2 regions of the Mucilaginibacter sp. UYCu711 genome follow, and region 2 is predicted to be linked to the other one. Evidence: riboswitches for the same ligand, from Rfam matches in the RefSeq annotation. Region 2 holds a riboswitch; the other holds the start of a gene.
The links. Region 2 has a riboswitch for S-adenosylmethionine ahead of metH (methionine synthase). Riboswitches for the same ligand answer to the same signal wherever they lie in the genome.
Positions count from the first base shown of each region.

Region 1: another riboswitch for S-adenosylmethionine. It lies ahead of ABIB50_RS15325 (homoserine O-acetyltransferase family protein); the one in region 2 lies ahead of metH (methionine synthase).

Region 1 covers NZ_JBNPWM010000006.1:389,125-392,549, forward strand. Annotated here, with positions in the region: gene ABIB50_RS15315 (trans-sulfuration enzyme family protein) at 1-911, shown strand, start outside; gene ABIB50_RS15320 (DinB family protein) at 896-1,408, opposite strand; SAM riboswitch class I at 1,630-1,739, shown strand; gene ABIB50_RS15325 (homoserine O-acetyltransferase family protein) at 1,954-3,009, shown strand; gene ABIB50_RS15330 (homoserine dehydrogenase) at 3,009-3,425, shown strand, end outside.
Region 2 covers NZ_JBNPWM010000003.1:152,682-156,106, forward strand. Annotated here, with positions in the region: gene metH (methionine synthase) at 1-1,587, opposite strand, end outside; SAM riboswitch class I at 1,713-1,824, opposite strand; gene ABIB50_RS07950 (Bax inhibitor-1/YccA family protein) at 1,942-2,673, opposite strand; gene ABIB50_RS07955 (hypothetical protein) at 2,780-3,346, opposite strand; gene murQ (N-acetylmuramic acid 6-phosphate etherase) at 3,395-3,425, opposite strand, start outside.

The sequences.
Region 1 (3,425 bases), on a different contig from region 2:
CGGCGGCATTTTCATCGGGCAACGCTGCTGGCATGGCTGTTTTTCAGTCGTTACAACCGGGGACCCATATTATCGCACCCGATGATATGTACCATGGCCTGCGCAACCAGCTAAAACAATTGTTTGCCGGGATACTCGAGTTTGATTTTATTGATATTGATGATACAGATGTTTTAAAAGCACACCTTAAACCCAATACCGGTGTGATATGGATTGAGACACCATCTAACCCGTTATTAAAGGTTACTGATATTAAAAAGGTCGTCGCGTTAGCAAAACAGCATCAAATTAAAGTTGTATGCGATAATACTTTTGCCACGCCTATATGCCAGCAGCCATTAGCATTGGGTGCCGACCTGGTAATGCACTCTACCACCAAATACTTCGGCGGGCATAGCGACCTGATGGGCGGTGCATTAATAACCGCGAAGAATGACGGTTGGTGGGAAAAGATAAGAAACGTACAAACCATGGGCGGCGCCATCCCCTCGCCTATGGACTGCTATTACCTGGTGCGCAGTATTAAAACATTGCCTTATAGGATAAAGGGGCATTTGCACAACGCGCAGTTGTTGGCTGAGTTTTTAGATAACCATCCGTCTGTTGAGCAGGTACTTTATCCCGGCTTGTCATCGCACCCCAACCATGAGGTAGCTAAAGCACAAATGACAGGCTTTGGCGGTGTATTATCCTTTTGCTTAAAAGGCGGTGAAGAAGAAGCTCGAAAGGTTATAAATAGACTAAAATTATTTACCAAAGCAACCAGCTTAGGCGGAGTTGAAAGTTTAATTGAACACCGCGCTACAGTTGAAGGCCCGGATACTAAAACGCCGTTTAACCTGCTGCGGGTATCTGTAGGTTTAGAGCATATTGATGATTTAATTGCCGATTTGACTCAGGCATTGGCGTAACGCATTGCACCTTTGCCTAAAGCACGCCTAAATATGCTAAGCTGACCAATTGAATAAGCGTGGTGATGATTGGCGTATGCCCAAAGACCGGCTAATGTATCATCAAACTTATACATAGGATGCCTTGTATCAATTTGTTGTTCAAGCTGATCATTGCTAATACCTTCTAACCCGTTTCTTATAACGGGCAGTATTTCCTGCCATTTATCCCGGATCATTTGCAAGGTTGGCAGTTCGCATTTGGGGGCTTTAAGGTCATCTTCGGTTGCGCCCTCTTTCGACATAAAATGATAGGCCCACGGTATATCCAACTTAACGCCACCAATTTTCGCAAGTATGCCCTGATCCCATAGCATATGGCCGGCTATCCATTTTGCTGTGTTTTTCATTCCGGCTACGGTTTGGTTCGATTCTTCGTCACTTATCCCGGCGATAACATTATTATACAATACACCATGCAGATCATATTGTGCCAATAGTATGTTTTTTACGGACATATATTTATTTTTTTTATCCTCAAAACTAAAGCAATTTTTTACACCTGGTAAGGGCGAAACATGCCAATATAACGGTGCTTTTAAGACAATAAATAGCCGTTTGATACAGGCCTGATCACTCAAAAACAAATAAAATTTGTAATTCAACTAATTATCACGTTATATTTGCAGCATAATCAGGTAGTAATACTTGTTAATAATCAATTCCCTTATACGGTTTTGATTTATAAAGAAGCGGCGAGAGATTAGGCTCTGTGACCCGCTGGCAACCCTCTGAAGTTAGAGAAGGTGCCAATTCCTTACCCGGTAAATATCCCGGGAAATATAAATTAACAACATGGAAAATTTAACAAACACCCATTCCCAAAAATCTTTTAAGGCCGCTCAAGGTTTAACCACCTGTTATAGCATTATATGCTATATGCGCTGCTGTTGATCTACAGTTAATACGTTCCCTTTTCGCTTCATGAAAATACGTGTACTGTCAACGGTTTATCAATCCGTTTACATTAACCTCAACAGCAAACCAATTACAAAGCTTTACAATGAATACACTATACTACAAATCTAACCAACCTTTCGAAACAGAATCGGGCTACGTACTGCCCGAAGTGGAATTAGGTTACCATACTTACGGCACACTTAATAAAAATAAAGACAACGTAGTTTGGGTTTGCCATGCCTTCACAGCAAACTCGGATGTATTGGATTGGTGGAAGGGCTTATTTGGCAATAACGACTATTTTAATCCTGAAGAGCATTTTATTGTTTGTGCCAACATGCTGGGTTCGGCTTATGGATCAAGCGGGCCTTTAAGCATTAACCCAACTACAGGCCTGCCCTATTACCTGGCTTTTCCGCAGGTTACGGTTAGGGATATGGTTAAATCGCAGCAATTATTGGCTAAGCATTTAGGTATTGATTGCATCCATACATTAATAGGCGGATCGTTAGGCGGCCAGCAAGCTATGGAATGGGCTATTATTGAGCCCGATTTTATAAAGAATTTAATAATTATAGCCGCAAACGCTAAACACTCGCCATGGGGCATTGCCTTTAACGAATCGCAACGCCTGGCAATAGCTGCCGACAGGACTTTCTATAACCATAACCCTAAAGGTGGTGCTAAGGGGCTTAAAGCTGCACGCAGCATGGCCTTATTGTCTTATCGTGGCTATAAAACCTATGGCATAAGCCAGCAGGAAGATGGCGACGCTACCGTGGACAACTATAAAGCAGCCAGCTATCAAAATTACCAGGGCGAGAAATTAGTGGCCCGGTTTAATGCTTATAGTTACTGGTACTTAACCAAGTCAATGGACTCGCATAACGTGGGCCGTAACCGTGGTGGCATTGAAAAAGCGTTAAGTTTAATAAAAGCACGCACACTGGTTATTGGCATTAAGTCGGATGTGTTATTCCCTATCGAGGAGCAACAATACTTATTCCAACATATCCCTAAGTCGGCCTTTGCCGAGTTCGATTCGTACTACGGGCACGATGGATTTTTAATTGAAACAGAAGCATTAACTAATATTATCACATCATTTTTTAAAACAGACGTAAAAGGAAAGATCATCCAATTACAGCAAATAGCATAATGAGCAAGAAACTAAATATCGGCCTTTTTGGCTTCGGAGTTGTTGGCCAGGGATTACACGATATCATCAGAACTAAAAATCTAAACCTCGAAATAAAAAAGATCGCCATTAAAGACGCGTCTAAAAAAAGATCGTTACCCGAGCATTATTTTACTACCGATAAAAACGAACTGTTAAATAACCCCGAGATCAATACCATCATCGAGTTAATTAACGATACTGAGGCCGCTTTTGATATTGTATCTACCGCGTTAAAAACGGGTAAGAATGTAGTATCGGCCAGTAAAAAAATGATAGCCCTGCACCTGAACGAATTAATTGCGATACAGGAAGAATACGGCACCTCCTTATTATATGAAGGCGCGGTTTGCGGCAGTATTCCTATTATCCGTAACCTGGAAGAGTATTATGATAAC
Region 2 (3,425 bases):
TTCTTCAAGCCCCGTAGCCACGGTTAAAATATTCGGGTCGAATATGATATCCTGCGGCGGGAAGCCAACTTCATTTACCAATATATCATATGATCTTTGGCAGATCTCTTTACGGCGCTCTAAACTATCGGCTTGTCCGGTTTCATCAAAAGCCATTACAACTGTAGCCGCACCATAGCTTAATATCTTACGGGCGTATTCTTTAAACTTCTCTTCGCCTTCTTTCAGCGAGATAGAGTTAACAATACCCTTACCCTGGATACATTTTAAGCCAGCCTCAATAACTGTCCATTTGGACGAATCGATCATTATCGGCAGTTTAGAGATGTCCGGTTCGGACGCGACCAAATTCAGGAATTTCACCATTACGGCTTCCGAATCGATCATCCCCTCATCCATGTTGATATCAATAACCTGCGCACCGCCTTCTACCTGCTGGCGGGCAACGGTTAGGGCCTCTTCATAATTCTCGGCCAATATCAGCTTTGAGAATTTTGGCGAACCTGTAATGTTGGTACGCTCGCCCACGTTAACAAAAATGCTTTCGGGGGTTATGGTAACAGCTTCCAATCCGCTTAAGCGCATAAAAGGTGCAACCTCCGGTATCGGGCGCGGCGGATATTTAGCAGCTTTGTCTCCAATACATTTAATGTGATCGGGCGTGGTACCACAGCAACCACCTACAATGTTTACCAGGCCGGCCTTCATGAAGTCGTCAACCTGGTGCGCGGTTTCATGCGCGGTTTCATCATACTGACCAAACTCGTTTGGCAAGCCGGCATTTGGATAGGCCGAGATAAACACATTTGCTTTCTCAGACAACTCCTGGATATGCGGGCGCATTTCTTTTGCACCCAGGGCACAATTTAATCCTACAGATAATAAGTTAGCATGGCTTACCGAGTTCCAGAATGCCTCGACCGTTTGCCCCGAAAGGGTACGGCCCGATGCATCGGTAATGGTGCCTGATATCATTATAGGCAAATGTTTGCCGCTTTCGTTTGCATATCTGTCAACGGCAAATAATGCCGCCTTTGCATTTAAAGTATCAAAAATCGTTTCAATCAGTAACACGTCCGACCCGCCATCAACCAGGCCGCGTACCTGGTCATAATATGCATTGGCCAGGTCATCAAAAGTAACGGCACGGTAACCCGGGTCATTTACATCAGGCGACAGCGATGCAGTACGGTTGGTTGGCCCAACGGCACCGGCCACAAAACGTGGTTTGTCCGGCGTTTTTAAAGTGTATGCGTCTGCGGCCTCACGCGCTATACGGGCACCTTCATAACTTAGCTCATAAGCCAGTTCTTCCAGGTGATAATCGGCCAGCGAAATTACTTGTGTGCTAAAAGTATTTGTTTCGATGATATCCGCGCCAGCATCCATATACTCGGTATGAATAGCTTTGATGATATCGGGGCGCGTAATATTCAACAGGTCATTATTTCCCTGCAGGTCACTTGGGTGATCCTTAAATCTTTCTCCGCGAAAATCCTTCTCGGTCAACTGGTACCGTTGTATCATGGTACCCATTGCACCGTCAATAATGAGGATGCGTTTTTTTAGTTCTTCTTTTATATCCATTGTAGATTAGTAGTTGCAGGTTGAAAGTTAAAAGTTGAAAGAAAGGACGCAAACGTACAACTCACAACATATAACTTACAACATAAAGGCTTATTTCGAAAAAGTCGGGTGTTGATATTGACTTTCACTTATCTGTCCCGTCTGCCTGAGGCAGACTGAGTAGAATTTAGCACCTTGTTAAGTAACAGGTTGCTAAGACATCGCAGGGTCTAATCCCTCCGTCTTTCTCTATAAGCAGTGCAAAGATGCGTAATATTGTTGTAAAGCGCAATAGGTTATCCTTAAGGAATCTCCTCTGTATGCAATAAAAAAAGCTGCCTTTTTTGGAGGCAGCTTTTAATAAATTATTAGGTATTATCTTCTTCTGCCGAAAATGCGCAATAGCATCAGGAACAAGTTGATAAAATCAAGGTACAGGGTTAATCCACCCATCAAGGCATATTTTTTTGCTGACGCATCGCCATACTCAAGGCCGGCACCAATACGTTTTAGCTTTTGCACATCATAAGCAGTTAAGCCTACAAATACTGCAACGCCTACGTAAGATATAATTACATCTAAACCGGTGCTATGTAAAAAGAAATTTACCACGCTGGCTATGATGATACCAAATAGCAGCATGATCATGATAGAACCAAATTTAGTTAAGTCCTGGTGCGTGGTATATCCGGCAATAGCCATAACACCAAATAACAATGATGCGGTTAAAAACACACTGATAACAGAACCAGCTGTGTAAATAAGCAATATAAAGCTTAAACTGATACCTGTTAAAGCTGCATAAGCAATAAATGCCAGTCCTAAAATGGGGTAAGATATGCTGTTTAAGCCAAAGCGAATTAAAAGCACAAATGCCAAAGGCGAAAACATAGCTATATAAGCAAATACGGTTAACTGATGTGTTGATTCATCAACCAATAATTGCAATAATGCAGGTGTGTTTGCAAAAGCATAGGCCGCAAAAGTTGATACGCCCAAAGCCACAAACATCCATAAAAACACATTAGCTAAAAACTTACGCGATGCATCGGCATCGGTTATTTGCATTACGTTTTCGTAAACGTAGTTTGGATTATTGTTTTCCATTTTTAATTATAGTTATTAATTGATATCAAATTTAATATAAAGATCAGAGATTAGTATATTAAAGGTTAGTTGATTTACAATTGGACTACAAAACTTTTCAATTGTTTCAATTTAACCGTTTAATCAGTTGCTCTTCTACCTTCTTAAACAATTGCAGCGGCTTTAAAGCCCGCCAGTTCAAATCATCCAGTTCGCCGCCGAAGTTGATATAGTAATCGATGTTATTGCGTTTAAACTCTTCTATCACATGCTCGCGGAAGTTGATGCCGGCAATCCAGCCATCTTCCACGTCCTGGAACCATTCCTCATAATAACAATCGTCGGACGAGTGAAAGTTCAGCACATTCTCGCCTATCAGGATAAACTGCGTAATGCCATTATCAACCATCAGCTCCAATATCTCGCGCTTTAGCAGCATAATGTCATTGTTAATGGCATCGTTCCATTCGCCAATAAACTCTATGATGGCATAAGAACGGTCATAATCCGCATAAAGTACTTTCATGTACAGCGTGTTCGACCCAAACGAATCCCACTGCGGGTGCAGCAGGAAATTGTACACCTGCTTATCAAACTCAAACTCATTATACTGCGTAGCATAAAAAGGCGAATATTCGTCCTCTGATGCTACATAGTCATCCCGCCATTTATAATATGGTTCTATCTCGTGCATTCTTTCAATTCAAAATTAAAAAGTCAAAATTCAAAAAGCCTGTCCGGCTTATTTATTTTGATTATAATAGTCTACAGCT